3 regions of the Streptomyces sp. NPDC050504 genome follow, and region 3 is predicted to be linked to each of the others. Evidence: predicted binding sites of a transcription regulator. Region 3 holds the regulator's gene; each other region holds the start of a gene.
The links. Region 3 encodes HrcA, which represses chaperone genes, less so after heat shock. Its sites were predicted from a motif close to TTNGCACTCNGNNNNNCNGAGTGCNAA; they were not measured.
Positions count from the first base shown of each region.

Region 1: groES (co-chaperone GroES) is a predicted target of HrcA. The motif match lies at 8,737-8,763, and genes of this name have one in related genera.
Region 2: groL (chaperonin GroEL) is a predicted target of HrcA. The motif match lies at 4,511-4,537, and genes of this name have one in related genera.

Region 1 covers NZ_JBITHO010000005.1:662,869-673,112, forward strand. Annotated here, with positions in the region: gene guaB (IMP dehydrogenase) at 1-585, opposite strand, end outside; gene ACIBNE_RS21930 (sigma-70 family RNA polymerase sigma factor) at 759-1,346, opposite strand; gene ACIBNE_RS21935 (response regulator transcription factor) at 1,608-2,219, opposite strand; gene ACIBNE_RS21940 (WhiB family transcriptional regulator) at 2,586-2,951, shown strand; gene ACIBNE_RS21945 (LysR family transcriptional regulator) at 3,053-3,952, opposite strand; gene ACIBNE_RS21950 (MOSC domain-containing protein) at 4,033-4,701, shown strand; gene ACIBNE_RS21955 (SDR family NAD(P)-dependent oxidoreductase) at 4,711-5,484, shown strand; gene ACIBNE_RS21960 (hydroxyacid dehydrogenase) at 5,505-6,491, shown strand; gene groL (chaperonin GroEL) at 6,559-8,181, opposite strand; gene groES (co-chaperone GroES) at 8,281-8,589, opposite strand; gene ACIBNE_RS21975 (polysaccharide deacetylase family protein) at 8,866-9,717, opposite strand; gene ACIBNE_RS21980 (polysaccharide deacetylase family protein) at 9,714-10,244, opposite strand, start outside.
Region 2 covers NZ_JBITHO010000002.1:523,320-533,563, reverse strand. Annotated here, with positions in the region: gene ACIBNE_RS08205 (trehalose-6-phosphate synthase) at 1-802, opposite strand, end outside; gene ACIBNE_RS08200 (glucosyl-3-phosphoglycerate synthase) at 881-1,819, opposite strand; SAM riboswitch class I at 1,984-2,111, shown strand; gene thrC (threonine synthase) at 2,129-3,421, shown strand; gene ACIBNE_RS08190 (MoaD/ThiS family protein) at 3,457-3,735, shown strand; gene ACIBNE_RS08185 (cold-shock protein) at 4,155-4,358, shown strand; gene groL (chaperonin GroEL) at 4,701-6,323, shown strand; gene ACIBNE_RS08175 (alanine/glycine:cation symporter family protein) at 6,553-7,998, shown strand; gene ACIBNE_RS08170 (hypothetical protein) at 8,065-9,744, opposite strand; gene ACIBNE_RS08165 (hypothetical protein) at 9,734-10,244, opposite strand, start outside.
Region 3 covers NZ_JBITHO010000002.1:763,107-773,350, forward strand. Annotated here, with positions in the region: gene ACIBNE_RS09205 (SpoIIE family protein phosphatase) at 106-2,046, shown strand; gene hemW (radical SAM family heme chaperone HemW) at 2,126-3,358, shown strand; gene ACIBNE_RS09215 (DUF3097 domain-containing protein) at 3,496-4,305, opposite strand; gene ACIBNE_RS09220 (MBL fold metallo-hydrolase) at 4,316-5,050, opposite strand; gene hrcA (heat-inducible transcriptional repressor HrcA) at 5,239-6,255, shown strand; gene dnaJ (molecular chaperone DnaJ) at 6,256-7,395, shown strand; gene ACIBNE_RS09235 (nitronate monooxygenase) at 7,534-8,601, shown strand; gene ACIBNE_RS09240 (16S rRNA (uracil(1498)-N(3))-methyltransferase) at 8,598-9,350, shown strand; gene ACIBNE_RS09245 (hypothetical protein) at 9,435-10,025, shown strand; gene ACIBNE_RS09250 (histidine triad nucleotide-binding protein) at 10,117-10,244, shown strand, end outside.

The DNA.
Region 1 (10,244 bases), on a different contig from region 3:
GCCCTCGTCGACCAGCGGCAGCTTCTCGATCTTGTGGCGGCGCAGCAACTCCATGGCGTCCACGCCGGAGATGCCGACCTTGCCGGTGACCAGCGGCATGGGGGTCATGACCTCGCGCACCCGGCGCGTGCGGTCCGACTCGAAGGCCATGTCGCGGTTGGTGACGATGCCCAGCAGTTTGCCCGCGGCGTCGGTGACCGGCACGCCGCTGATGCGGAACTTGGCGCACAGCTCGTCGGCGTCGGCCAGCGTGGCGTCCGGGCGGACGGTGATCGGGTCGGTCACCATGCCGGACTCGGAGCGCTTCACCAGGTCGACCTGGTTGGCCTGGTCGGCGATGGAGAGGTTGCGGTGGAGCACGCCCGCGCCGCCCTGGCGGGCCATGGCGATGGCCATCCGGGACTCGGTGACCTTGTCCATCGCCGCCGAGAGCAGCGGGATGTTCACCCGTACGTTCTTCGAGATGTACGAGGAGGTGTCGATCTGGTCGGGCGCCATGTCCGACGCGCCCGGCAGCAGCAGCACGTCGTCGTAGGTCAGCCCGAGTGTCGCGAATTTCTCGGGCACTCCGTCGACGTTTGTCATGACACCTTCCCCAAATGGTCTTGATCGGTGCGGATGTCCATGCTAACGGGCTCCGAGGGTGTCTCATTCCACGATGAAGATCACCATACGGTTTCGTACATTCGCACGAGTACATGCGTGTGTACGGAACGTACTGGCGCGCCGGGCCCGCACCGTCGCCGCCCGGCCCGCCCTCACTGCTCGGCCAGCGCCCTCAGCCGGCTCAGCGCGCGGTGCTGTGCGACCCGCACCGCGCCGGGAGACATGCCGAGCATCTGGCCGGTCTCTTCGGCGGTCAGTCCGACCGCGACCCGCAGCACCAGTAGTTCGCGCTGGTTCTCCGGGAGGTTGGCGAGCAGTTTCTTGGCCCATTCGGCGTCGCTGCTGAGCAGCGCGCGCTCCTCGGGGCCCAGTGAGTCGTCGGGGCGCTCCGGCATCTCGTCGGAGGGCACGGCGGTGGATCCGGGGTGCCGCATGGCGGCGCGCTGGAGGTCGGCGACCTTGTGTCCCGCGATGGCGAAGACGAACGCCTCGAAGGGGCGCCCGGTGTCCTTGTAGCGCGGCAGGGCCATGAGCACGGCGACGCAGACCTCCTGTGCGAGGTCCTCGACGAAGTGGCGGGCGTCACCCGGGAGGCGGTTCAGCCGGGTGCGGCAGTAGCGCAGGGCCAGGGGGTGGACGTGCGCGAGGAGGTCGTGGGTGGCCTGCTCGTCACCGTCGACGGCACGGTGCACGAGGGCACCGATGCCCCCGGGGGCAGCCACAGCCTCGTCGTCACGCATCGGTCCATGGTGCCCCGGCGCAGGCCGGTTCATGTCACCACGCCCACGGTTGTGCATCGAAGCGTTATGAGCGGGTGCCGCGCCGGAAGTCATGTCCTGCGCCCTCCCCTTCCGCTCGTCGTCCGAATCGTTCCCGAGGAACTCCACCCCTCAAGGATGCGGCATCGCGCGAGAAACCGTTGCCGCCACCGCGACACCGGCTGCGTCGCCCCGTCCGCCGCGGGGCGGACGGGGATGCGACAGGCCCTGGCGGACCGGGCCCTAGCGGACCAGGCCCCAGCGGAAACCGAGCGCGACGGCGTGCGCGCGGTCCGATGCGCCGAGCTTCTTGAAGAGCCTCCTGGCGTGCGTCTTCACGGTGTCCTCGGAGAGGAAGAGCTCGCGCCCGATCTCCGCGTTGGACCTGCCGTGGCTCATGCCTTCGAGGACCTGGATCTCGCGCGCGGTGAGCGTGGGCGCCGCGCCCATCTCGGCGGAGCGCAGCCGACGCGGGGCGAGCCGCCAGGTCGGGTCGGCGAGCGCCTGGGTGACCGTCGCCCGCAGTTCGGCGCGCGAGGCGTCCTTGTGCAGGTATCCGCGGGCACCGGCGGCGACGGCGAGCGCCACGCCGTCCAGGTCCTCCGCGACGGTCAGCATGATGATGCGGGCGCCGGGGTCGGCGGAGAGCAGTCGGCGGACCGTCTCCACACCGCCCAGGCCCGGCATCCGGACGTCCATCAGAATCAGGTCCGAGCGATCCGCGCCCCAGCGGCGGAGGACTTCCTCGCCGTTGGCCGCGGTGGTCACGCGCTCGACGCCGGGCACGGTCGCGACCGCACGGCGCAGCGCCTCTCGGGCGAGCGGGGAGTCGTCGCAGACGAGGACGGATGTCATGACTGACCTCCGCGGCTCTCGCAGCTGTTGCGCGTCACCTTGAGCCTCCAGGCTGGTTACGTATCGTCACCTGAGCGGTTGACGCCCTCGGACACCTGCCCGAGCGCTCTTTCTGCCAACCGCCTCCGCACTCTCAACGACGGTCACTCGAAAGAGTTACGGGTCGGACACCCACCTTCGGCACTCTACGTGAGGGGCTGCGCACGCAGGAGAGCGTCGCACCCGTACCGCCCCGGTTTAAACCTATGCCCTATTTGGCGGCTTTTCTTCCCTTTTCATGGTGTCTGTGGCTAGATTCGCAATGAGTCATATTTACATCTACTTACACAGCAGATGTACGGTCACTCTGGCACGAAGGGGCAAGCAATGGCAGATTTCTCCCGCCTTCCCGGACCCAACGCAGACCTGTGGGACTGGCAGCTCCTTGCCGCCTGCCGCGGCGTGGACAGCTCGCTCTTCTTCCACCCGGAGGGCGAGCGGGGTGCGGCACGGAGCGCGCGCGAGAACTCCGCGAAAGAGGTGTGCATGCGCTGCCCGGTCCGTGCCGAGTGCGCGGCGCACGCCCTCGCGGTGAGAGAGCCCTACGGAGTGTGGGGCGGACTGACCGAGGACGAGCGCGAGGAACTCATGGGCCGCGCGCGCAACCGACTCATCACGGCGACGGCGACGACCCCGAACGGGGCCGCGCGGGTCTCGGCGGGCCCGGCGCCCGCGGGCGCCGGACGCGCCTGACTCCGCCTCCGGCCACGATCGAAGAAACGTTCATGCGCCGTCTGGAGCACGGCGCGGCGGCGATGTCCGCACGCTGAGCCCGGCGCCGTACCGGCGCGCCCTCAGCGGGTCGCGGCCCTGGACAGCTCGTCCAGGGTCGCCGCCACCGCCGGGACCTGCGCCAGGTCAGGCAGCGTCAGCGCGACGATGCCGCGCACCACCGCCGGCTCCACGGCGACGGTGCTCACGCCCTTGGGGCGCATCGTCTCGATGGCCAGCTCGGGCAGCACGGCCACGCCCAGGCCCGCCCCGACCAGGCCCATCACGGCCGGGTAGTCGTCGGTGGCGAAGTCGATGCGCGGGGTGAACCCGGACTCCTCGCAGACCTCGACCAGTTGGCGGCGGCAGCGCGGGCAGCCCGCGATCCACGGCTCGTCGGCCAGCTCCGCGATGCCGACCGTCCCCGCCCCGGCCAGCCGGTGCCCCTCGGGGACCAGGCCGACCAGGCGGTCGTCCAGCAGCGGCCGCACCACGAGGTCCGCCCAGTCCTCCCGTTCCGCGCCCGTCGTCCCGTACCGGAAGGCGAGCGCGATGTCGCAGTCGCCCTCGCGCAGCATCTCGACCGAGCGCGGCGGCTCCGCGTCGACCAGGGACACGCGCGTGCCCGGGTGGGCGGCGCGCAGCGCGGCCAGCGCGGAGGGCACCAGCGTGGAGCTGCCGCTGGGGAACGACACCAGGCGCACCCGGCCCGCCCTGAGCCCCGCGATGGCCGCGACCTCCTCCTCGGCGGCGGTCAGCCCGGCGAGGATCCCCGCGGCGTGGCGCACCAGGGCCTCGCCCGCCTGGGTCAGCCGCATCTCGCGGCCCGTGCGGATCAGCAGGGGGGTGCCGGCCGACGTCTCCAGCGCCTTCATCTGCTGGCTGACGGCGGGCTGCGTACAGCCCAGTTCGCGCGCGGCGGCGGAGAAGGAGCCGGTGGCGGCGACGGCGCGCAGGACACGGAGGTGGCGGGCTTCGATCACCGTACGAGCATAAGCGAATCTTTGATCGACCGGGCGATATTGACGTGTGACTTTGGGGACGATCGGGTTAGCGTGCCGGTATGAAGCTTCTCAGTGTGAACGCGGGGCGACCCGCGGACGCGGATTTCACCGATGCTCCCGGCGGCCGGACCGCGATCGACAAGCGGCCCGTGGACGGGGCCGTACGGGTGACGGACCCCGGACCCGCCGGGGTGGGCGGCAGCGGGCTGGCCGGTGACGCCGTCTGCGACCTGCGGCACCACGGCGGGAGCGACCAGGCGGTGTACGCCTTCGCCCGCGAGGACCTGGACGTGTGGGAGGAGGAGCTGGGGCGGACGCTGGCCAACGGCGCCTTCGGCGAGAACCTCACCACCGTCGGCGTCGACGTGACCGGCGCGAAGCTGGGCGAGCGCTGGCGGGTCGGGGACTCCCTCGTCCTCGAAGTGACCAGCGGACGCATCCCCTGCCGGACGTTCCAGGGGCACATCGGGGAGAAGGGCTGGGTGAAGCGCTTCACCCAGCACGGCGTTTCGGGGGCGTACCTGCGCGTCGTCGAGCCGGGCGAGATCCGCGCCGGCGACCCGGTCGAGATCGTGCACCGGCCCGACCACGAGGTGACCGTCGCCGTCGCGTTCCGGGCCGCGACCGTCGAACGCGCCCTGCTGCCGCTGATGCTGACGATCGGTGAGGCGCCCCACCACAAGCTGATCGAGGACGCGAAGGCGTACGTGGCCAAGTACGGGCACTAACGTTCACGTATGACGACTGCACTGATCACGGGCTCCACGGCGGGAATCGGGGCGGCCTTCGCGCGCCGCCTGGCGAAGGACGGGCACGACCTGGTGCTGGTGGCCCGGGACACCGAGCGGCTGCGGGACCAGGCGACCGAACTCCACGACCGGCACGGCATCGAGGCCGAGGTGCTGACCGCCGACCTGTCGTCGGAGGACGGGATCGGTGCCGTCGAGGCGCGGCTCTCGGACCGCAAGAACCCCGTCGACCTGCTGGTCAACAACGCCGGGTTCGGCAACAAGGGCCGGTTCCTCGAAGTCTCCATGGCCGACGAGCTGACGATGCTGAAGGTGCACTGCGAGGCGGTGCTCAGGCTGACGAGCGCGGCGGCCTCCGTCATGGCGGAGCGCGGACGCGGCGGGGTCGTCAACGTCGCGTCCGTGGCCGCCTTCGTGCCGCGCGGCACCTACGGGGCGAGCAAGGCGTGGGTCGTGCAGTTCACCCAGGGCGCGGCCAAGGACCTGGCGGGCAGCGGGGTGCGGCTGATGGCGCTCTGCCCCGGATTCGTACGGACGGAGTTCCACCAGCGCGCCGGGATGGGCACCGACAACATCCCCGGCTGGATGTGGCTCGACGCCGACAAGCTGGTGGCCGCCGCGCTCACCGACCTGGCGCGGGGCAGGACGCTGTCGATCCCCGACCCCCGCTACAAGGCGCTGATGGGCGTCGTGAAGCTGGCCCCGCGCGGGCTGCTCGGCGGGGTCAGCTCGCGGGCGGGCCGCAAGTACGGCCCCAAGTGAGGCCGAACGTCCTGCTCGCGATGGGCTCCGGGGTCGCCGACCGGCTCTTCACCGACCGCCAGCTGGCTAGGCTCGCCGAGCTGTCGCGCACCGATCCGCGCCTGGTCGCCCACGACCTGACCGCGCCCACCCCGCCCGTCGCCGCGGCCCTCGCCGGGGCCGACGCCCTGCTCACCTGCTGGGGCGCGCCGCCGCTCACCGCCGACGTGCTCGCCGCCGCGCCCCGGCTGCGCGCCGTCGTGCACGCGGCGGGCTCGGTCAAGCAGCACGTCACGGACGCCTGTTGGGAGCGCGGCATCGCCGTGGCCTGCGCGGCGGGCGCCAACGCGCGGCCCGTCGCCGAGTACACGCTCGCCGCGATCCTCTTCGCCAACAAGCGCGTCCTGTCCTCCGCGCACCGCCACCGCGCCCTGCGCACCGCCCGCGACTGGCACGCCGAGTTCGAAGGGGCGGGCAACTACCGCCGTACGGTGGGCGTCGTCGGCGCCTCCCGCGTCGGGCGCCGGGTCATCGAGCTGCTGCGCCCCTTCGACCTGACGGCCCTGCTGTACGACCCCCACGTCACGGACGCCGAAGCCGCCGCGCTCGGCGTCGAGCGGGTGTCCCTGGACGAGCTCTGCGCGCGCGGCTCCGTGGTCTCGGTGCACGCGCCCGAGGTCCCGGAGACCCACCACATGATCGGCGCCCGGCAGTTGGCGCTGATGGCGGACGGCGCGACGCTGGTCAACACCGCGCGCGGCGCGCTGGTCGACGAGGCGGCGCTGCTGCCCGAGCTGGTCTCGGGCCGGCTGCACGCGGTCATCGACGTGACGGACCCGGAGCCGCCGGACCCCGCGTCGCCGCTGTACGACCTGCCGAACGTGCTGCTCACCCCGCACGTCGCGGGGTCGCTCGGCGGCGAGCTGCACCGCATGGCCGAGCACGCGCTGGACGAGCTGGAGCGCTTCGCGCACGGGCTGCCCTTCGCCGACCCGGTGCGGCCCCAGACGCTGGGGCACTCGGCGTAGCGGCGGGAACGCCGAGGCCCGGCGCCCCCTCGACGGGGACACCGGGCCTCGGTACCGAATCAGGCGATCAGTGCGAGTGACCGTGGCCGTGGCCGGCCTCGGCCTCGTCCTCTTCCTTCTTCTCGACGACCAGGGTCTCGGTCGTGAGCAGCAGGGAGGCGATCGACGCGGCGTTCTCCAGGGCGGAGCGCGTGACCTTGACCGGGTCGATGACGCCGGCCTTCACCAGGTCGCCGTACTCGCCGGTCGCGGCGTTGAAGCCCTGGCCCTTCTCCAGCTCCGCCACCTTCGAGGTGATGACGTAGCCCTCGAGGCCGGCGTTCTCGGCGATCCAGCGCAGCGGCTCGACGGCGGCGCGGCGGACCACGGCGACACCGGTGGCCTCGTCGCCGGTCTTGTCGAGGTTGCCCTCCAGGACCTTGACGGCGTGGACCAGCGCGGAGCCGCCACCGGAGACGATGCCCTCCTCGACCGCGGCGCGGGTCGCGGAGATGGCGTCCTCCAGACGGTGCTTCTTCTCCTTCAGCTCCACCTCGGTGGCGGCGCCGACCTTGATGACGCACACGCCGCCGGCCAGCTTCGCGAGGCGCTCCTGGAGCTTCTCGCGGTCCCAGTCGGAGTCCGTGGCGTCGATCTCGGCCTTGATCTGGTTGACGCGGCCGGCGACGTCCTCGGAGCTGCCGCCACCCTCGACGATGGTGGTGTCGTCCTTGGAGACGGTCACGCGGCGGGCGGTGCCCAGCACGTCCAGACCGGCCTGGTCGAGCTTGAGGCCGACCTCTTCGGCGATGACGGTGGCACCGGTGAGGGTGGCCATGTCCTGGAGCATCGCCTTGCGGCGGTCGCCGAAGCCGGGGGCCTTGACCGCGACGGCGTTGAACGTGCCGCGGATCTTGTTGACGACCAGGGTGGAGAGCGCCTCGCCCTCGACGTCCTCGGCGATGATCAGCAGCGGCTTGGAGCCACCGGCCTGGATGACCTTCTCCAGGAGGGGCAGCAGGTCCTGGATGGCGCCGATCTTGCCCTGGTGGATCAGGATGTACGGGTCGTCGAGGACGGCCTCCATGCGCTCCTGGTCGGTCACCATGTACGGCGAGAGGTAGCCCTTGTCGAAGGCCATGCCCTCGGTGAAGTCGAGCTCCAGGCCGAAGGTGTTGGACTCCTCGACGGTGATGACACCGTCCTTGCCGACCTTGTCCATGGCCTCGGCGATGAGCTCGCCGACCTGCTGGTCCTGGGCGGACAGCGCGGCGACGGCGGCGATGTCGGTCTTGTCCTCGATCGGGCGGGCGGTCGCGAGGAGGTCCTCGGACACGGCCTTGACCGCGGCGTCGATGCCCTTCTTCAGGGCGGCCGGGGAGGCGCCGGCGGCGACGTTGCGCAGGCCCTCGCGGACGAGCGCCTGGGCCAGGACGGTGGCGGTGGTGGTGCCGTCACCAGCGATGTCGTTGGTCTTGGTCGCCACCTCCTTCACCAGCTGGGCGCCGAGGTTCTCGTACGGGTCCTCGATCTCGACCTCGCGGGCGATCGTGACACCGTCGTTGGTGATGGTGGGGGCGCCGAACTTCTTGTCGATGACGACGTTGCGGCCCTTGGGGCCGATCGTCACCTTGACCGTGTCGGCAAGCTTGTTGACGCCGCGCTCAAGGGCGCGACGGGCGTCCTCGTCGAACTTCAGGATCTTCGCCATGGAGCTTTCTCAGTCCTCTCGAAAACGAACTGCGCCCCTGTCCGCCCGGCTGAATGGTTCGCAGGGGGCCAGGGGCGCAGATCAAAAAGCTGGGTGAAATTACTTCTCGATGATCGCGAGCACGTCGCGAGCCGAGAGGACGAGGTACTCGTCGCCGTTGTACTTCACCTCGGTGCCGCCGTACTTGCTGTAGAGCACGACATCGCCGACGGTCACGTCGAGCGGGAGGCGCTCGCCGTTCTCGAAGCGGCCCGGTCCCACGGCCAGGACGACGCCCTCCTGGGGCTTCTCCTTGGCGGTGTCCGGGATGACCAGGCCGGAGGCCGTGGTCTGCTCGGCGTCGAGCGGCTGGACCACGATGCGGTCCTCAAGCGGCTTGATGGCAACCTTGGAGCTGGCGGTCGACACGATCCGGTCTCCCCCTTCGGAGATCTCACGGGGTTAACTGTGCTGGGGTGGCGACCAGGTCGATCCGTCGTCGCGGGTGCCGGACCTGCCCGTCGCTGTGTTGGCACTCTCCAGTGGTGAGTGCCAGACCCGAGACTATGACCGCGATTAGCACTCGGTCAAGCGGAGTGCCAATCAACCACCCGTCACGGTGTCCCGGCGGGGCCTCGCGGCAGGCCCTTCCGGTACGGAGAACGCACCCGCGCACGGGCCGGTTCCACATCTGCCCCGCGAGACTCAGACGTAGTCCTCCAGACGCGCCACCGCGAAACCCTGCTCCTGGATGCGGCGCAGCATCCGGGTCGTCATCTCGGTGAGCGTCGTGCCCTTGAGCTCGGCCGGCCCCCTGAAGTGGGCCAGCACGATGTCGCCGGGGCGCAGCCGGGCGCCCTCGTCCGCGTACCGCATGTCGTGGATCTGCATCGAGGCCCGCCACAGCACCACCGCGTCGACGCCGCACGCGCGCGCCGCCCTGAGCGTGTCGCGGTCGTACGCGCCGTACGGCGGCCGGAACAGCCGGGGGCTCGTGCCGAAGCGGGCCTTCAGCCGGTCCTGCTGGCCGCAGATCTCGGCGCGCTGCCCCTCGTAGGAGAGCGTCCGCAGGTCGGGGTGGCTGACGGAGTGGTTCTGCACCGTCGCGCCCGCCGCGGACAGTCGGGCGAAGTGGTCGTAGCCGGACCTGGCCACGCTGTCCGTGAGGAACATGCTGATCGGGAGTTTCAGGTCCCCGACCATCCTGAGGAAGGCGGGATCGCGCTCCGCGCCGTCGTCGAAGGTGAGGAAGACGACCTTCTCGTCGGTCCGCACCCGGTCCAGTACGAAGGGCCCGGAGGGTTTGGCGCGCGGCGGCGCGGGGGGCGGGGCGAGCGGTTTCGCCAGCCCCCACGCGGCGTGCGCGGCGCGCCGGTCCGGTGCGCCCTGCGCCCCGGTCCCGGCCTTCCCCTCCGGGCTCACCGAGCCCTTCGGGCGGACGCTCTGCGCCGCCTTGCGGCCGATCCGTTCGATCGGGTCGACGGACTGCGCGCACCCCGAGAGGAGGAGCGCACCGGCTGCCAGCGTGCCGGCCAACAGCCGGTGCGCGCGGATCACAGATAGTCCTCCAGCTTCGCCACCGCGTAGCCCTTGTCGGTGATCGTCTTCATGACCCGGCGGATCATGTCGGGCATGGTGCCCTTCCAGTCCCCGCGGCCCCGGAAGTGCGTGAGGACGATGTCGCCGGGGTGCAGGTCCCGGTCCCACTCGCGCCACTCCATGTGGTCGGGGAACGCCTCGGCGGCCCACAGGGGCACGGCCTTCACGCCGCAGGACTGTGCGGCGCGCAGCGTGTCGGCGTTGTAGTTGCCGTAGGGCGGCCTGAAGAGGGTGGGGCGCTTGCCGTACCGCTTCTCGATGGTGTCCTGCTGTCCGCAGATCTCCCGGTGCTGCTGGGCGTAGGAGAGGGCGGGCATGTAGCGGTGGTTGAGGGTGTGGTTGTGGAGGGTGACGCCCCGGTCCTGCATCTTCTTGAAGTACGGGTAGTCCTCGCGGACCAGGTAGTCGCTGAGGAAGGCGCTGTACGGGATGGACAGCTCGGTCATCATCCGCAGCAGCTCGGGGTCCTTCTCGGCGCCGTCGTC
Region 2 (10,244 bases), 240 kb from region 3:
GCCGCGCCGTCCCGTCCCGCGCCGCGCCCACCTGCTCGCGCAGCGCCGCGATCCGCTCCTCCACGTCCGCCTCGCGCGAGCGCGCCCGCAGGAACTCCGCGTCCGCGCCGAGCCCGTGCACCCCGATCGCGGTCCCGCCGGTCCCGCCCGCCAGCGCCGTACAGCACGCGGTGAACGCGTCCGCCCAGCGGTGGGTCAGGAATCCCAGCCGGTCCGCGCCCAGCATGCCCCGCAGCAGCTGCTCCGCGACGTCGTCGGGCAGCAGCCTGAAGTAGTCGACGGGCGCCCACGGCGTGTGCGAGAAGTGGCCGATCCGCAGGTCGGGGCGGAGGGCGCGGAGCATGCCGGGCACCAGCGCCAGGTGGTAGTCCTGCACCAGCACCGACGCGCCCTGCCCCGCCTCCTGGGCCAGCGCGTCGGCGAAGGCGCGGTTGTACGCCTCGTACGCCGCCCACCGGCGCCGGAACTCCGCGTCGAAGACCGGTTCCCGCGGCGTCTGGTACAGCATGTGGTGGACGAACCAGAGCACCGAGTTCGCGATGCCGTTGTACGCGGCGGCGTGCACGTCGGGGTCGATGTCGAGCATCCGGACGCCGGGCTCGGCGGCGCCCGAGCGGACCGCCGCCCGGTCGCCGTCGGTCAGCGCCGAGCACACCCAGACCGAGCCGTCCGAGCCCACCGCGCTGAGCCCGGAGACCAGGCCGCCTCCGCCGCGGCGGGAGCGGAGGGTCCCGTCGCCGTCGAGGGAGTAGGTGAGGGGGCCGCGGTTGGACGCGACGAGGATCCGGGCAGCAGCAGCCATGTGCCGAAACCTAGCCCGTGGGGCTTCCCCCCAAACGTGGCGGCGCCCCGCCCCTCGCGGGGCGCCCCGCCCCGGGGGCTACGCGGCCCGGCGCTTCGCGTATTCCGGGACCTCCCGCATCGGCGGCCTCTCCTCCGTGTCCACGGCGTGCGTCCGCGGCACGAAACCGTCCTCCCCCCGCTCGAACTGCGTCAGCGCGGGCCGCACCAAGTGCCCCCGGGACAACCGCAGTTGCGCGGTCCGGTAGATCGCCGCCGCCATCCGCCCCAGCGCCTGGCTGTCCTGGTGGCGGTGGATCCGCACGCCCACGTCGACCTGTGCCAGCGCGTCGAGCCCGACCGTGTGCAGCGCGTCCACCAGCAGCCCCAGCTCCACTCCGTAACCGACGGGGAAGGGCAGCTGCTCCAGCAGCTCCCGCCGCGCCGCGTACTCACCGCCCAACGGCTGTACGAAACCCGCCAGTCGGGGCCAGTGGAGGTTCAGCAGCGGGCGCGCCACCAGCTCGGTGACCCGGCCGCCCTGACCTGCGGCGGCGCCGAACGGCCGGTCGTACATCGCCTTGACGAAGGAGACGTCGGGGTCGGTGAGGAGCGGCCCGACGATCCCGGACACGAAGTCCGCCGAGAAGTCCTTGAGGTCCGCGTCCACGAAGGCGACCACGTCCCCGGTCGTCACCAGGAGCGACCGCCACAGGACCTCGCCCTTGCCCGGCACGGCGGGCAGCGCGGGCAGGATCGCGTCGCGGTGCACCACCCGCGCGCCCGCCGCCGCGGCCACCTCCGACGTCCGGTCGGTCGAACCGGAGTCGATCACCACCAGCTCGTCCACCAGGGGGACCGCGTCGACCAGCTCCCGGCGGATGGTGCCGACGATCTCGCCGACCGTCTCCTCCTCGTTCAGCGCGGGCAGCACCACGCTGATTTTCGTGCCCCGCTTGGCGGCCATCAGGTCGCCCAGCGAACGGTCGGCCGCCGCCCAGGAACGCCTGGTCAGCCAGTGCTCCACCTCTTCGAGCACGTCCCGCACTCCCTGCTGTGTGATCGCCGTGTGACCCATCTCGCGGTCCGGACGGCTGTCTCGACCGTCCGGGGCTTCGGTTACAGTCTTGAACAACGCGAACGGCCACCGCATGTCGGGGGTCGGTACGCCGACAAACGCCCGAGCCCCGCTCGGTGCCACAGCGCTCATCCAGAGGGACAGAGGGAACGGCCCGTTGAAGTCCCGGCAACCCTCCCGCCGACCGCGAGGTAACGGTGGGGAAGGTGCCAATTCCGGCTCGTGGCGAAGCGCGTCACGAGGAAGATGAGGAGAAAGGGCCTCGCCATCATGGCTGTGCAGACCGTCGCGGAGAACACCACCGCCACCCCCGTAGACCTCGGCCCCGCCGTCGCGCTGTCCTGCCGCGAGTGCGGCGAGCGCTTCGAGCTCGGTCCGATCTTCGCCTGTCAGCTCTGTTTCGGACCGCTTGAGGTCGCCTACGACCTGCCCGTCGGGGACCCGGACGCGCTGCGCGCCCGGATCGAGGCCGGTCCGAACAGCATCTGGCGGTACGCGCCGCTGCTGCCGGTCCCCGCGGACGTCGCCGAGAAGCCGAACCTGAACCCGGGCCTCACCAAGCTGGTCAAGGCCGACAACCTCGCCCGCGAGCTGGGCGTCACCGGCGGCCTGTACGTCAAGGACGACTCCGGCAACCCGACGCACTCCTTCAAGGACCGCGTCGTGGCCATCGCCGTCGAGGCCGCCCGCGCCTTCGGCTTCACCACGCTCTCCTGCTCCTCCACGGGCAACCTCGCCGGTGCCGTCGGCGCCGCCGCCGCCCGCGCCGGCTTCCGCTCCTGCGTCTTCATCCCGCACGACCTGGAGCAGGGCAAGGTCGTCATGGCCGCGGTGTACGGCGGCGAGCTGGTCGGCATCGAGGGCAACTACGACGACGTCAACCGCTTCTGCTCCGAGCTCATCGGCGACCCGCTGGGCGAGGGCTGGGGCTTCGTGAACGTGAACCTGCGGCCGTACTACGGCGAGGGCTCCAAGACCCTCGCGTACGAGATCTGCGAGCAGCTCGGCTGGCGCATCCCGGACCAGATCGTCATCCCGATCGCCTCGGGCTCGCAGCTCACGAAGATCGACAAGGGTCTCCAGGAGCTGATCGGGCTCGGGCTCGTCGAGGACCGGCCGTACAAGATCTTCGGCGCCCAGGCGGAGGGCTGCTCGCCGGTGTCGACGGCCTTCAAGGCCGGTCACGACGTCGTACGGCCCCAGAAGCCGAACACCATCGCCAAGTCGCTGGCGATCGGCAACCCGGCCGACGGCCCCTACGTGCTCGACATCGCGCGCCGGACCGGCGGTGCGGTGGAGGACGTGAACGACGAGCAGGTCGTGGACGCCATCAAGCTGCTGGCCCGCACCGAGGGCATCTTCGCGGAGACCGCGGGCGGCGTGACGGTCGGCGTGACGCGCAAGCTCATCGAGGCGGGCGTGCTGGACCCGGCGCTCACCACGGTCGTGCTGAACACCGGCGACGGTCTGAAGACGCTGGACGCGGTGGCGGAGACGTCGCAGGCCACGGCGACGATCAAGCCGAGCCTGGACGCGTTCCGCGCGGCCGGCCTCGCGCACTGACAATCCCCCCAGCAGCAGGAACGGAGAAACCCGACATGAGCGTGAACGTCCGCATCCCCACCATCCTCCGCACCTACACCGGCGGTCAGTCCGAGGTCTCCGCCGAGGGCGCGACCCTCGCCGAGGTCATCGAGGACCTGGAGAAGAACCACGCGGGCATCGCCGCGCGCGTCCTGGACGACCAGGGGCAGCTGCGCCGCTTCGTGAACGTGTACGTGAACGACGACGACGTGCGGTTCGAGCAGGGCCTGGGGACCGCCACGCCGGACGGCGCGGGCATCTCGATCATCCCGGCGGTCGCGGGCGGCTGCTGAGCCGTTCCGCGGTACCTCAGAGTCACCGGCATTGCCCCCTCCGCGAGAGAAGCGGAGGGGGCAATTCTGCATGGTTGAAGGCGGTAGAGTTGGGAACTAACGCTTCCCTCGGGCGTGTTGTCGGCGCGTGAGTGCGCCCGGCGCACATGGGAAAGCGGCCTCGCTGCGACAAGAAGCAGCCAAAGTGCGCGTGCGATTTGCCCCTTGGGTCCCTGATGTCCGGGCCGACTTGCCCTGGAACATGGGGAGTTCTCCTCATTCGGCCGTTCGGTCATGCCCAGAATTCTCGTCCGATTGACCTGTTGCAGAGGGCAGTTGGGCAGATACATTCAGCCGCGGTCGACGCGTTCCGACGCAAGGTCTGACCCGGGTCCGCGAAGTGCGGTCCTGTGCAAGGGCCAGTAATAGGGGAGTTAGGCATGGCTCAGGGCACCGTCAAGTGGTTCAACGCGGAGAAGGGGTACGGCTTCATCGCGGTCGACGGTGGTGCGGATGTTTTCGTCCACTACAGCGCGATTCAGATGGACGGTTACCGCACCCTTGAAGAAGGTCAGCGAGTCGAGTTCGAGATCTCGCAGGGCCAGAAGGGTCCGCAGGCGGACATGGTCAAGCTCGCCGTCTGATCTCGGCGCGATCGGCCACCGGCGCGAATCGTTCCGTGGGCCCGCACTCCGTTGATACGGAGTGCGGGCCCACGCGCATGTCCGGGGGCCTTTCCCGGCGGTCCGCGAGGTCCCCGTCCCAGGGGGTTTAGGGGGGCGGATGTGGACACTCGCTTGCACTCGCATGGGTCGAGTGCTAATCATTGGCGTTAGCACTCTCCAGGTGAGAGTGACAGAACTTGGATCGGTTCGGTGAGGTCCGGACGCCGGGTGGGGCAGGGAACCACGCGGCGCGCGGGCCGTCCGTCGCGGGCACCGGGAGCGATCCGGAGCAATCCACCCCGTCCGGGAGGACCACTTCACATGGCCAAGATCATCGCGTTCGACGAGGAGGCCCGGCGCGGTCTCGAGCGTGGCATGAACCAGCTCGCCGACGCCGTCAAGGTCACCCTTGGCCCCAAGGGCCGCAACGTCGTCCTTGAGAAGAAGTGGGGCGCCCCCACGATCACCAACGATGGTGTGTCCATCGCCAAGGAGATCGAGCTGGAGGACCCGTACGAGAAGATCGGCGCCGAGCTGGTCAAGGAAGTCGCCAAGAAGACGGACGACGTCGCCGGTGACGGTACGACCACCGCGACCGTCCTCGCCCAGGCGCTCGTCCGCGAGGGCCTGCGCAACGTCGCCGCCGGCGCCAACCCGATGGCCCTCAAGCGCGGCATCGAGAAGGCCGTCGAGGCCGTCTCCGCCGCCCTGCTGGAGCAGGCCAAGGACGTGGAGACCAAGGAGCAGATCGCTTCGACCGCCTCCATCTCCGCCGCCGACACCCAGATCGGCGAGCTCATCGCCGAGGCCATGGACAAGGTCGGCAAGGAAGGCGTCATCACCGTCGAGGAGTCGCAGACCTTCGGTCTGGAGCTCGAGCTCACCGAGGGCATGCGCTTCGACAAGGGCTACATCTCGGCGTACTTCGCCACCGACATGGAGCGCATGGAGTCGGCTCTCGACGACCCGTACATCCTGATCGTCAACTCCAAGGTCAGCAACGTGAAGGACCTCCTTCCGCTGCTGGAGAAGGTCATGCAGTCCGGCAAGCCGCTGCTGATCATCGCCGAGGACGTCGAGGGCGAGGCCCTGTCGACCCTGGTCGTCAACAAGATCCGCGGCACCTTCAAGTCCGTCGCCGTCAAGGCCCCGGGCTTCGGCGACCGCCGCAAGGCCATGCTCCAGGACATCGCCGTCCTCACCGGCGGCACGGTCATCTCCGAGGAGGTCGGCCTCAAGCTGGAGAACGCCGGTCTCGACCTGCTCGGCCGCGCCCGCAAGGTCGTCATCACCAAGGACGAGACGACCATCGTCGACGGTGCCGGTGACAGCGAGCAGGTCCAGGGCCGCGTCAACCAGATCCGCGCCGAGATCGAGAACTCGGACAGCGACTACGACCGCGAGAAGCTCCAGGAGCGCCTGGCGAAGCTCGCCGGCGGCGTCGCCGTCATCAAGGCCGGTGCCGCGACCGAGGTCGAGCTCAAGGAGCGCAAGCACCGCATCGAGGACGCCGTCCGCAACGCGAAGGCGGCCGTCGAGGAGGGCATCGTCGCCGGTGGTGGCGTCGCGCTGCTCCAGGCCACGGCCGTCTTCGAGAAGCTGGAGCTCTCGGGCGACGAGGCGACCGGCGCCAACGCCGTGAAGCTCGCCCTGGAGGCCCCGCTCAAGCAGATCGCCGTCAACGGTGGCCTTGAGGGCGGCGTCGTCGTGGAGAAGGTGCGCAACCTGGCCGTCGGCCACGGTCTGAACGCCGCCACGGGCGAGTACGTCGACATGATCGCCGAGGGCATCCTGGACCCGGCGAAGGTCACGCGCTCCGCGCTGCAGAACGCCGCGTCGATCGCCGCGCTGTTCCTGACCACCGAGGCCGTCATCGCCGACAAGCCGGAGAAGGCGTCCGCCGCCGCTCCGGGCGGCATGCCGGGCGGTGACATGGACTTCTGAGCCTCCTCGCAGGCTCGGTAGGACCACGAGGGCGGCACTTCCCGTACAGGGAGGTGCCGCCCTTCGGCGTACCCGGAAAGGGGCGGGCCTGGGCAAACCCGTGCATGCTGTGAGAAGGACGACCCGCACCTTTCGCCCCGAGAGGACCAAAGGCCCTGTCACTGGCCGTAAGGCCCTTGTGAGACTTCAGCGACGCCGCCCCCTGCCCGCGACTCCGAGGTTCCGCCACGTGTCTTCCTTCGACTCACTGATCGTCGACGTCAACGACGTCTTCTGGACGTACCTGCTGATCCCGCTCGTCGTGGTCGCGGGGCTCTACTTCACGATCAGGTCCAAGGCCGTGCAGCTGAGGCTCTTCCCGGAGATGCTGCGCGTACTGAAGGATCCGGCGCCCGCGGGCAGGGACGGGCGCAAGGCCGTCTCCTCCTTCGGCGCGTTCACCATCTCCGCCGCCGCCCGCGTCGGCACCGGCAACATCGCGGGCGTCGCCACCGCCATCACGCTCGGCGGCGCGGGCGCGGTGTTCTGGATGTGGGCCATGGCCCTCGTCGGCGCCGCCTCCGCGTTCGTCGAGTCGGTGCTCGCCCAGCTCTACAAGGTCCGCGGCGCCGACGGCGAGTTCCGCGGCGGCCCCGCGTACTACATGCGCAAGGGCCTGGGGAAGCCCTGGCTGGGCGCCCTCTTCGCGGTCGTCATCACCGTGACCTTCGGCTTCGTCTTCAACGCCGTGCAGTCCAACACCATCACCGCCGTCGCGGGCGGCTCGCTGGGCGCCGCCGACTCGGACTGGTTCGCCCCCGTCTGCGGCCTCGTCGTCGCGGGACTCCTCGGGCTGGTGGTCTTCGGCGGCGTACGGCGCATCGCCTCGGTCACGCAGCTGCTCGTGCCCGTCATGGCCGTCTGCTACCTGCTCCTGGGCATCGCCGTCGTCGTCCTCAACGTCGAGGACGTCCCGCGCGTCCTCGCGGACATCGTCGGCGGCGCCTTCGGCGTGCGGGAGGTCGCGGGCGGCGCGGTCGGCGCGGCGATCCAGCACGGCATCAGGCGCGGCATGTTCTCCAACGAGGCGGGCCTGGGCTCCGCGCCCAACGCCGCCGCGACCGCCGACGTCACCCACCCCGTCAAGCAGGGCCTCGTACAGTCGCTCGGCGTCTTCTTCGACACGCTGCTGATCTGCTCGATGACCGCGTTCATCATCCTGACGACCAACCCCGAGCTGTCCGGCAGGCAGGGCGCCGACCTCACGCAGACCGCGCTGACGACCACGCTGGGCGGCTGGGCCGGGCACGCGCTGACCGCCATCGTCTTCATGCTCTGCTTCTCGACGCTGATCGGGAACTACTACTACGGCGAGTCCAACATCCGCTTCATGACGCGGCGCGCGTGGATCCTCCCCTCGTACCGCGTCCTGGTCCTGGTCACCGTCGTGCTCGGCGCGCTCGGCTCGGTGAGCGTGGTGTGGAACCTCGCGGACGTCTTCATGGGCGTGATGGCGCTGGTGAACCTGCTCTCGATCCTGCCGCTCTCGGCGGTCGCCCTCCGCCTCCTCGACGACTACCTCGCACAGCGCGCGGACGGCCTGGACCCGGTCTTCACCAACGACCGGCTGCCCGGCCTGCCCGGCACCTCGGAGTGCTGGGACCGGGAGGGCGCGCGGGAGGACGCGCGCGTCTAGGCACGGGTACGGGAAAGGGCGGCGCCCCTCGGCAGGGGCGCCGCCCTTCGTCACGTCCGCGTCCGGTCAGCGCACGTCGACGAAGTCACCGACCCCGGTCGAGTCGAAGTGCGTGGCGTCGCCCAGGTACTGGATCAGCCACGTCCCGTCCACGCCCGCCTTGCCGCGCAGCGACGTCCTGCCGTGCGCGCCCGACGTGCCCTTGGTGACCAGCTTCCACTTCGTGGTGCCCCTGGCCCGGAACCACAGCTGGACCGGCTTGCCCGCCATGGCCTTCCACTTCGTGCCGGACCGCTCGGCGAGCACCCCGGTGACCGTGACCGTCGCACCCTTGCGGACCGGCTCGGGCGCCGCGTTCACGGAGGTGACCCTGGTCGCGGTGCGGGACATCCGGAACACCTGGCTGGAGCTCTCCGCGTACTCGTCGGTCGTGGGGTGGTACACCCGGTAGTAGCCGGAGGTGCCGCCCGAGCCCCTGACGGTGAACGACTCGTTGAGCCAGTGGTTCATGCCGGTGAGCGCGGCCTGTCCGACGCCGAGCACCTTCCAGCCGGTCCTGCCGTCCGCGGAGCGCTCGACCCGTACCTTCTCGTGCCCGTACTCGGGGCCCGTCGTCTGGTAGGTGGCGCGGAACAGCCCGCTCACGGTGACCTGGCCGTTCGCCGCCAGCGTGGCGCGCAGGGCCTGGACGGTCGACTCCCTGGGCATCACCAGCGGGCCCTCGGCCGAGCCGGCGAGGAAGCCGTTCTCCGGTGCGATCCGCCAGTTGTCGACGCGGAGGCCGGGGAGCGCGGGGAGCCGTACGGTGAAGCGGCCCCCGGCGTCCGTGACGATCCGCTGGCTGTACGCGCTGCCGCTGCCCCGGCCGATCGTCGCCCGCAGGGCGAGCCCCGCCGCGGGGGCCGTGCCGTCGAGCACCTGCCCGGTGACCGTGGCCTGCTGGCCCGGCAGGACGCGCGTGCGGTCGGCGGTCGCGGTGATCGTGACGGGGTGGCTCCGGTAGTCCCACACCCTGCTCTCGGTGGTCGAGGTGCCGTGGACCTGCGCGCCGTTCTCGGTGAACGTCGCCCGGAACGTCCCGGCGGGGCCGTCCAGCGGGTACTCGCCGGCGGTGAACTGGCCGCTGTCCGAGGTGACGGCGGTGCGGCCCGCGGCATCCTCCTGGTCGGTGCGCCGCACCTCGACCGTACGGCCGGGCAGCGCGACCTCGTCGCCCGAGCCGGGCTGGACGCCGACGAGCCTGCCCTGCGGGCGCGCGGTCGGGTCGTCGAGGCCGGGGGTGCCCACGGCGAAGGAGAGCACCGGGCGCAGCGTGAAGTCGAGCGTGCCCGCGTCGCGCCGGGTGAGGGTGTTGCCCTTGCTGTCGGTCGCGGTCACGTCGATCGCGTACGCACCGAGTTCCGGCAGCGGGCCGCCGTCCTCGGTGAGCTTCAGCGGCGCGCCGTCCGGGAGGCCGAACCTGCCCCTGTCCCAGGGGGATTCGGTGAGGGCGGGCAGTTCGGCGACGACGGCGTCGCCCCTGCGGAGCCGCGCGGACACCTCGGTGAGCACGGCGCCGTCGGCGTCCGTCCAGGCGGCGACGGCGAAGGAGCCGCGCTGGCTCGGGTGGGTGAGGGCCGCGCCGATGCCGACGGTCGCCGGTTCGGCGGCGAGTGCGGTGGGCGCGGCCGCGAACGTCAGGGCGCCCGCCGCCAGGGACAGTGCCAGGGCGGAGGCGACGAGGGGGATCCCGCGGTCAGCGCGCATCGATGTACTTGCCCTTCGTCTCGCTGTAGAAGTGGCCGCCCGCGGGCTCGGTGATCACGGCCCAGGTGGCGTCGCTGTAGGCCGTGCCCCCGAGGCGGTACTTGCCGCCGCTGCCGGTCTTGCCCTTGGTGGCCCAGTACCAGGTGTTCTCGCCCCTCGGCTTGACGACGAGCATCACCTTGGCGCCGACGTACGGCTTCCAGACGCCGCCGACCTTCCGCTGGAGCACGCCGCTCGCGGTCAGCGGGCCGTTGACCCGCGGGCGGTCGGGCGTGAAGGAGTACGAGGAGAACCGGGTGAGCGTGCGGGACAGGTGCACGGCCCTGCCCGCGGCGGCCGTGAGCCAGTCCGACTCGGCGTGGTACACGCGGTAGTACGCGGAGACGTAGCCCATCGTCTCGACGGTGAAGGGGCAGTGGCCCGCGGTGCCCGATTCGAGCGTGCCGGTCTTCAGGTTCTGCCAGTGGCGCCCGTCGAACGAGATCTGCAGCTGGACCCGG
Region 3 (10,244 bases):
CCCACTTCAGTAACTCGGCGCTTATGGGCACGCTCAGTCTGTCACTCTGTCGGTGTCGCCAGCGGCGCATTGCCAGAACTGCGAGATGCCATTCAGGAGCCGTACGTGGGGTCCGTTCCTCCGCAGCGGGAAACCGCCCAGCGCGCACTGCCCTTCCCCGCCTCCCGGGGCGCGCGGCGGTCCGTCGCCCGGACCAGTCTGCCCGGCAACTGCCTCGCGCCCGGCGCCGGCAGACGGTTCGTCAGGGCCGCGCTCGCCGAGTGGACCGGGCTCGGACTGCCCGCGGCCGCGGGATTCACCGACCGGCACGCCGACGACGCCGTCATCATTGTCAATGAGCTGGTCACCAACGCCGTCGTGCACGCGGGCACCACCGTGGAGCTGGTCTTCCGGCTCGAAGACGCGGTGGACCCGGAACCCGCGGCGCTGGTGCTCGAAGTCTCCGACCACCATCCTGCCCGCACAGTGAGCGGCGAACCGCACTCGGGCGACGCGGCCTGCCCCGCGCCCCACGAATTCGGCCGCGGGCTGCAACTGGTCGCCTCGCTCTCCGAATGCTGGGGCATCACCTACCGCACCGGACTCAAGACCGTCTGGGCCAGACTCCCCCTCGACAGCTGGGACCCCCGCCCGACCCCCGGACTGCGGCCCGCGCTCCAACGCGGGCTGCGCGCCGCCGAGATCCTCTCCCCGGCGCCCCTGCGGGCCGTGCGGGAGGACCGCGACGGCCGGGGCGACCGGGACTGGATCAACCGGGGCGCCCTCTCCTTCCTCGCCGAGGCGTCCGACCTGCTCGCGGGCCAGCTCGACGAGGACATGGTCGCCGCGCTCGCCGGACAGCTGCTCGTGCCCCGCCTCGCCGACTGGTGCGCCGTCTGGCTGGAGGGGGAGGGCGGCGCCGGAGCGACCCGGCTCGCGAGGGTGTGGCACGCCGACGAGTCCCGCATCGAACACCTGCGCACCCTCTTGGAGAAGGAACCGCCCCGCCTTCCCGACACGCTCAGGGGCGGCCCCTTCCCCCTCATGTGGCCCGGCGCGGGCGAGCCGGGAGCCGGGGACGGCACCGCCCTCGCGTACCGCTTGACCACCGGCGGCCGGGCGCTGGGCACCCTGCTGCTCGGACGGCAGGGCATGCAGCGGATCCCGGACGAGGTGACCGCGCTCATCGAGGACCTGGCGCGCCGGATCGCCCTCGCGGTCGGCGCGGCCCGCCGCTACACCCGGCAGGCCACGATCAGCCGGGTCCTCCAGCGCGCCCTGCTGCCCACCCAGGTCGCCGAGATCCCCGGCCTGGCCAGCGCGCTGGTGTACGAGCCGAGCGGCGACGGCGTCGCGGGCGGCGACTTCTACGACATCTTCCAGCCGGGCCAGGGCGACCGCTGGTGCTTCGCGCTCGGCGACGTGCAGGGCAGCGGCCCCGAGGCCGCCGTCGTCACCGGTCTCGTACGGCCCTGGACGCGGCTGCTGGCCCGCGACGGGCACGGCGTCGGCGGGGTGCTCGACCGGCTCAACGAACTCCTCCTCGACGACGCCGTCCAGGCCGCCGACCGGGCCGCCGCACTGGTCGTGGCGGCGGGCGCGGCCGACGGCGGGGCGCCCGCCGAGCGGGACGACGCCCAGCCCCGGTTCCTCTCCCTCCTGTACGGCGAGGTGACACCGCTGCCCGACGGAGGCGTGCGCTGCACCCTGGCGAGCGCCGGACACCCCCTGCCGCTGCTGCTGCGCCCCGACGGGACGGTGGTGGTGCCCGTCGTGCCGCAGGTGCTGCTCGGCGTGGTCGAGGACGTCGGGTACGGCTGCCAGACCTTCGACCTCGCGCCCGGCGACACGCTGCTGTGCGTGACGGACGGGGTCACCGAGCGGCGCTCGGCCGCGCGGCAGGGGGCGCCGCTGTTCGACGACGCGGACGGGCTCGCCGCGGTGTTCGCGCAGTGCGCCGGGATGACGGCGCAGGGGACGGCGGAGCGCATCAAGCGGGCCGTGTACGAGTTCGCCGTGACGCCGCCCGAGGACGACCTGGCGCTGCTGGTGTTCCAGGCGCAGTGAGGGCCCGCGCCCGGGGCGCGCCGCGGGCGGGGACCCGGCCGCGGGAACGGCCCGCCGCGAGGTGCCCGACAATGGGGGCATGCCTTCCGTACTGCCCGATGGTGAGCCCGTGCCCGACGACGGGGCGCTGCCCCCGCACGCCCTGCGGGGCGCGGCGGACCGGCCGCTCGGCTTCTATCTGCACGTGCCGTACTGCGCGACCCGCTGCGGCTACTGCGACTTCAACACCTACACCGCGACCGAGCTGCGGGGCAGCGGCGGGGCGCTGGCCTCCCGCGACAACTACGCGGCGACGCTGACCGAGGAGGTCAGGCTGGCCCGCAAGGTGCTCGGCGACGACCCCAGGCCCGTGCGGACGGTCTTCGTCGGCGGCGGCACGCCGACGCTGCTGGCCGCGTCCGACCTCGTACGGATGCTGGCGGCCGTCCGCGAGGAGTTCGGGCTCGCGGAGGACGCCGAGATCACCACCGAGGCGAACCCCGAGTCGGTGGACCCCGCCTACCTCGCGGAGCTGCGGGAGGGCGGCTTCAACCGGATCTCCTTCGGGATGCAGAGCGCCCGGCAGCACGTGCTGAAGGTCCTCGACCGCACGCACACGCCGGGGCGGCCCGAGGAGTGCGTGGCCGAGGCGCGGGCGGCGGGCTTCGAGCACGTCAACCTCGACCTGATCTACGGCACGCCCGGCGAGAGCGACGACGACTGGCGGGCCTCGCTCGACGCGGCGATCGGGGCGGGGCCCGACCACGTCTCCGCGTACGCGCTGATCGTCGAGGAGGGCACGGGGCTCGCCCGTCGCATCAGGCGCGGGGAGGTGCCGATGACCGACGACGACGAGCACGCGGACCGGTACCTCATCGCGGACGAGGTCCTGTCGGGGGCGGGGTTCTCCTGGTACGAGGTGTCCAACTGGGCGACCTCCGAGGCGGGGCGCTGCCTGCACAACGAGCTGTACTGGCGCGGCGCGGACTGGTGGGGCGCGGGGCCCGGCGCCCACTCGCACGTGGGCGGGGTGCGGTGGTGGAACGTCAAGCACCCGGGGGCGTACGCGCAGGCGCTGGGCGAGGGGCGGTCGCCCGGGGCAGGGCGGGAGGTCCTCTCCGCGGAGGACAGGCGCGTGGAGCGGGTCCTGCTGGAGCTCCGGCTCCGGGAGGGGTGCGGGCTCGACCTGCTGCGGGAGGCGGGGCGGGCGGCCGCGCGGGCGGCCGTCGACGAGGGGCTGCTCGACGCGGAGGCGCACGCGGAGGGGCGGGCGGTGCTCACCCTGCGGGGGCGGCTGCTGGCGGACGCGGTGGTACGCGATTTGGTGGACTAGGTCCGGGCGGGGTGCGCGTCCCGTTGCACGGGGGTGCGCCGCGTTTCGCCTCCGGCGGGCTGCACCCCACCCCGCCCCTGAAGGGGCAAGGGGCGGGGTGGGGAACGCCCCGCGCAGCGGAACCCGCACCCCGCCCCCTACCCCCGCGGTGCCGTCACGAAGTCGATCAGCTCCTCCACGCGGCCCAGCAGCTCCGGCTCCAGGTCCTTGTACGACCGGACGCGCGACAGGACGTGCTGCCACGCCGCCCCGGTGTTCCGGGGCCACCCCAGCGCCTCGCACACCCCCGTCTTCCAGTCCTGCCCCCTGGGCACGCTCGGCCACGCCGGGATGCCCACGGACGACGGCTTCACCGCCTCCCAGACGTCGATGTACGGGTGCCCCACCACCAGCGCGTACTCGCTGGTGACCGCCTCCGCGATGCGGGACTCCTTGGAGCCGGGCACCAGGTGGTCGACCAGGACGCCGAGCCGCGCGTCAGGACCGGGGCCGAACTCCGCGACGATCGCGGGCAGGTCGTCCACGCCCTCCAGGTACTCCACCACCACGCCCTCGACGCGCAGGTCGTCGCCCCACACCCGCTCGACCAGCTCCGCGTCGTGCCGCCCCTCCACGTAGATCCGCCCCGCCCGCGCCACGCGCGCGCGTGCCCCGGGCACGGCGACCGAGCCGGACGCCGTACGGGTGGGGCGCGCGGGCGCCGCGCCCGTGGGCCGGGTCAGCGTGACCGTCCTGCCGTCGATGAGGAAGCCGCGGGGGGACAGGGGGAACACCCGGTGCTTGCCGAAGCGGTCCTCCAGCGTGACGGTCCCCGCCTCGCAGCGGATCACCGCCCCGCAGAAGCCGGTCGACACCTCCTCGACCACCAGGTCCACGTCGGCCGCCACCTCGGGCACCGGCTGCGACTTCTTCCAGGGGGGCGTCAGATCGGGGTTGTAGCTGCGCATTCGCGTGACGTTATGACACCGCGAAGCGCCTGGCCAGCTCAGCGCGCTGGTGCCGGACGAACGCCGCGTCGACCACCGCGCCGTGCCCGGGGACGTACACCGCGTCCTCGCCGCCCAGCTCCAGCAGCCGGTCCAGGACCGAAGGCCAGCGGGACCCCACCGCGTCGTCCCCGGCCTGCGGCTCGCCCGACTCCTCGACCAGGTCGCCGCAGAACAGCACCGCGGGCGAACCGGCCGCGCCGGGCACCAGCGCCACCAGGTCGTGGCCGCTGTGCCCGGGGCCCACGTTCACCAGCCGCACCTCCCGGCCCCCGCCCAGCGGCACCGTCCACTCGTCGGCCACCGCCTGCTGCGGCACCACCAGCAGGTCCGCCGCCTCGGCCGCCGCCGCCCCTTCGACCCCGTGCCGCACCGCCGAGGCGCGCAGCTGCTCGGAGCCCGGTACCAGTACCCGGTCGATGCCCGCGGCCCCGTACACCCGCGCCCCCGCGAACACCGCGGTGCCCAGGACGTGGTCGAAGTGCGGATGGCTGAGTGCGATGTGCGTCACCCTGCGGCCCCCGCACAGCGCCTGCGCCTGCGCGCGGATCTCCGCGCCCTCGCGGAGCGTCGCCCCCGTGTCGTACAGCAGGACCGCGTCCTCGCCGACCACGAGACCGGCGGTCGCGTCCCACACCGGCAGCCGCCGCCTGCCGATACCGTCACCGAGCCGTTCCCAGCCGGAGTCTTCCCAACGGATGTCCATGGCGGCGACGCTATCGGCAACACGGCGACGGACACGGGCACGGACGGGGGAACGGTGGCGGCCGCGCGGGCCCGCCCGTGAGACCGGCCTTGCTACGGGCGTACCCGTCGGCCGTACACTGACGGTCAGGATTTGCTGGCACTCGTACGCACAGAGTGCCAAGGGACCAACAGCTGGAGGTGTGCGCGGTGCTCAGCGAACGCAGACTCGAAGTGCTGCGCGCCATCGTCCAGGACTACGTGGGCACGGAGGAGCCGGTCGGCTCCAAGGCCCTCACCGAGCGCCACAACCTCGGCGTCTCCCCGGCCACCGTCCGCAACGACATGGCCGTGCTGGAGGACGAGGGGTTCATCGCCCAGCCGCACACCAGCGCGGGGCGGATCCCCACCGACAAGGGCTACCGGCTCTTCGTGGACCGGCTCGCCGGGGTCAAGCCGATGACGTCGCCCGAGCGGCGCGCCATCCAGAACTTCCTGGACGGCGCCGTCGACCTGGACGACGTCGTGGGGCGCACGGTACGGCTGCTCGCGCAGCTCACCCGGCAGGTCGCCGTGGTGCAGTACCCCTCGCTGACCCGCTCGACCGTGCGCCACGTGGAGCTGCTGTCGCTGGCTCCCGCCCGGCTGATGCTGGTGCTGATCACCGACACGGGCCGGGTCGAGCAGCGCATGGTCGACTGTCCCGCGCCGTTCGGCGAGAGCGCGCTCGCGGACCTGCGGGCCCGGCTCAACAGCCGGGTCGTGGGCCGCCGCTTCGCGGACGTGCCGCAGCTGGTGCAGGACCTTCCCGAATCCTTCGAGGCGGACGACCGGGGAACCGTTTCGACGGTCCTCGCGACCCTGCTGGAAACCCTCGTCGAGGAGACCGAGGAGCGGCTGATGATCGGCGGCACCGCCAATCTCACCCGCTTCGGGCACGACTTCCCGCTGACGATCCGGCCCGTGCTGGAGGCGTTGGAGGAGCAGGTCGTGCTGTTGAAGCTGCTCGGCGAGGCAACGGACTCCGGCATGACCGTACGCATCGGGCACGAGAACGCCCACGAGGGGCTCAGTTCCACGTCCGTCGTCGCGGTCGGCTACGGTTCGGGCGACGAGGCAGTCGCCAAACTCGGCGTGGTCGGACCGACCCGCATGGACTACCCCGGAACGATGGGAGCGGTACGCGCAGTGGCACGTTACGTCGGACAGATCCTGGCGGAGTCGTAAGTGGCCACGGACTACTACGCCGTACTCGGCGTGCGCCGCGACGCATCGCAGGACGAGATCAAGAAGGCCTTCAGGCGCCTCGCGCGCGAGCTTCACCCGGACGTGAATCCGGACCCGAAGACGCAGGAGCGCTTCAAGGAGATCAACGCCGCCTACGAGGTGTTGTCGGACCCGCAGAAGAAGCAGGTCTACGACCTCGGCGGCGACCCGCTGTCCGCCAGCGGCGGCGCGGGTGCCGGTGGCTTCGGCGCCGGTGGCTTCGGCAACTTCTCCGACATCATGGACGCCTTCTTCGGCACGGCGTCGCAGCGCGGGCCCCGCTCGCGCACGCGGCGCGGCCAGGACGCCATGATCCGGCTGGAGATCGACCTCAACGAGGCGACCTTCGGCACGACCAAGGAGATCCAGGTCGACACCGCGGTCGTCTGTACGACCTGTTCCGGTGAGGGCGCCGCGCCCGGGACCTCCGCGCAGACCTGTGACATGTGTCGCGGCCGCGGTGAGGTCTCGCAGGTCACCCGGTCCTTCCTGGGCCAGGTCATGACCTCGCGGCCGTGCCCGCAGTGCCAGGGCTTCGGCACCGTCGTGCCGACCCCGTGCCCGGAGTGCGCGGGCGACGGGCGGGTGCGCTCGCGCCGCTCGCTGACCGTGAAGATCCCGGCGGGCGTCGACAACGGCACGCGGATCCAGCTCGCGGGCGAGGGCGAGGTCGGCCCCGGCGGCGGCCCCGCGGGCGACCTGTACGTCGAGATCCACGAACTGCCGCACTCGGTGTTCCAGCGGCGCGGCGACGACCTGCACTGCACGGTCACCATCCCCATGACGGCGGCGGCGCTCGGCACCAAGTGCCCGCTGGAGACGCTGGACGGCGTGGAGGAGGTCGACATCAGGCCCGGCACCCAGTCCGGCCAGTCGATCCCGCTGCACGGCCGAGGCGTCACGCACCTGCGGGGCAACGGCCGCGGCGACCTGATCGTGCACGTCGAGGTCCAGACGCCCACCAAGCTCGACCCCGAGCAGGAGCGGCTGCTGCGGGAGCTGTCCAAGCTGCGCGGCGAGGAGCGGCCCACGGGCCAGTTCCAGCCCGGCCAGCAGGGGCTGTTCTCCCGGCTGAAGGACGCCTTCAACGGCCGTACGTGAGCCGTATGTAAGCCGTACGTGAGCCGTACGTGAGCTGATTCACCCCGTGCCCGTCCGCTCCGCCCCTCGGCGGAACGGGCGGGCACGGTGCGTGGTGGGCGCGGCGGCGTCCCGTAGTGGCTGTGGGACGATTCGTACATGTTCTTGACCGATCTCTGCCGGTACCCCGTCGTGCAGGCACCCATGGCCGGCGGCGCCTCCTGCCCGGCGCTCGCCGCCGCCGTGTCGGGGGCGGGCGGCCTCGGCTTCCTGGCCGCCGGGTACAAGACCGCGGAGGCCGTGCGCAAGGAGGTCGCGGAGGTGCGCGGGCTCACGCCCAAGCCCTTCGGCGTGAACCTCTTCATGCCGCAGACCGAGCCCGCCGACCCGGCGGCCGTCGACGCGTACCGCCGGCGGCTCGCCGGTGAGTCCCGGGCGTACGAGGCCCCGCTCGGCGACCCCGAGGGCGGTGGGGACGACGAGTTCGACGCCAAGGTCGCCGTCCTGCTGGAGGACCCCGTGCCGGTCGTCTCCTTCACCTTCGGCTGCCCCTCGCGCGACACCCTCGACGCCTTCGCCCGCGTCGGCACGTACACGATCGTCACCGTCACCACGCCCGAAGAGGCCCAGTCCGCGCAGTGGGCGGGGGCCGACGCGGTGTGCGTCCAGGGCATCGAGGCGGGCGGCCACCAGTCCACGCACCGCGACGACCCGCAGACCGACGGCTCCGGCATCGGGCTGCTCTCCCTCGTCCCGCAGGTCCGCGAGACCGTCCAGGTGCCGATCCTCGCCACCGGCGGACTGATGCGCGGCGCGCAGATAGCGGCCGTCCTCGCGGCGGGCGCCGACGCCGCACAGCTCGGCACGGCGTTCCTGGTCTGCCCCGAGTCCGCCGCGCACGACCTGCACAAGCAGGCCATGACCAACCCGCTGTTCGTACGGACCGAGCTGACCCGCGCCTTCTCCGGCCGCCCCGCCCGCGGCCTCGTCAACCGCTTCGTGCGCGAGCACGGCAGGCACGCCCCCGCCGCCTACCCGCAGGTGCACCGGCTGACCAGCGGGCTGCGCGGGGCCGCGGCCAGGGCCGGTGACGCCCAGGGCATGTCGCTGTGGGCCGGACAGGGCCACCGCATGGCCCGCAAGCTGCCCGCGGGGCGCCTCGTCGAGGTGCTCGCCACCGAACTGGACGCGGCGCGCGCCCGGTTCGCCACCGGAGGTGCCAAGTGACCGCTCCCGTCTTCGTCGTCGACCGGGTGCCTGCCGCCGGTCCCTTCCTGCTCGACGGGCCCGAGGGGCGGCACGCCGTCTCCGTGAAGCGGCTCAGGGCGGGCGAGGAGGTCGTGCTCACCGACGGCGCCGGACAGTGGGCCGAGGCCGCGGTCGCCGCCGCCGAGGGCAAGGACCGGCTCTCCCTGGACGTGCGCGCGGTGCACGAGGAGCCCGCGCCCGAGGTCCGGATCACCGTCGTGCAGGCGCTGCCCAAGGGCGACCGGGGCGAGCTGGCCGTGGAGACGATGACGGAGACCGGGGTCGACGCGATCGTGCCGTGGGCCGCGTCGCGGTGCGTCACGCAGTGGCGCGGGGAGCGGGCCGCCAAGTCGTTCGCCAAGTGGCGGGGCACCGCGCGCGAGGCGGGCAAGCAGTCGCGCCGCGTGCGGTTCCCCGAGTTCCCGACCGGACCGGACGCAGCGAGCACCAAGGAGGTTGCGGCACTTCTGGCCAACGCCGACTTCGCCGCCGTACTGCACGAGGACCGCGACTACCCGAGTGCCGCGCTCGCCACCGCCGAACTGCCCGCGAAGGGCGAGATCGTGCTGGTCGTCGGGCCCGAAGGGGGCGTTTCCCCCGAGGAGTTGGCGGCGTTCGCCGAGGCGGGCGCCGCCGCGCACCGGCTCGGCAGGAGCGTGCTGCGCACCTCGACGGCGGGCACGGCGGCCGTCGCCCTGCTGCTGGGGCGCACGGGGCGCTGGGCGTAGTCCGCCGTACGGCTCCCGGCCGCCCGTCGGAGTGGCCGCAAGTGGTCTACCGCGATGCGAGTGCGTGGTGGGATCCTGCCCCGTATGCGGGCATTGAGGCGAGTACGGAACCGTCGCGTTCTGGCCGCGCTCGGCGTCGCGGCCGCCGCGGTGACGGGTCTTTCGGCGTGCGACCCGGTCGGCGGCATGAGCTCGGCCGCCGTGGCGATCACCACCGACCAGGCCGGGACCAAGGCGCTGGAGCGGGACGGGGTCGGCGTGCGGTGGCTGAGCTGCACCGCGGAGATCAACGGCGGCAGCAACGGCAACGGCAACGGCAACCGCAACGGCAGCGCGGCGAACGCCAACAGCAAGGCGTCGCCCAGCCGTTCGGGCCGCCAGGTCGCCGTGGTCGACTGCAACGGCAAGACCGACCGCGACCAGGACATCACCATCACCGGCAAGGTGACCGAGGAGCGCGAGGGCCGCTGCGTGCGCGGCGACCTGACCGCCAAGGTCGCGGGCCGCACGGTCTTCCGGGCCAACGTGCTGGGCAACTGCGCGGGCGACTCCGGGACCACCCCGCGGGCCACCTACCGGCCGCGCCCGTCCGACGACGGCAACGACGACGGCGACGGCCGTCCCCGCTCCACGGTGACCGTCACGGTCACCGAGACGCGGTGGCCGGGGAAGTGAGACGTACGGCCCACCCGGTGATCTCCGGCCTATAGCATGCGGACACGTAACCGCGTATCACCGTGCACCCGTCCGCTAGGAGCCCCGCACCGTGGCAGGAGAACCGCAGGCCGACTGCCTGTTCTGCAAGATCGTCGCCGGTGAGGTGCCGGCCACCGTCGTCCGCGAGACCGGGACGACGCTCGCCTTCCGCGACATCAACCCCCAGGCGCCCACGCA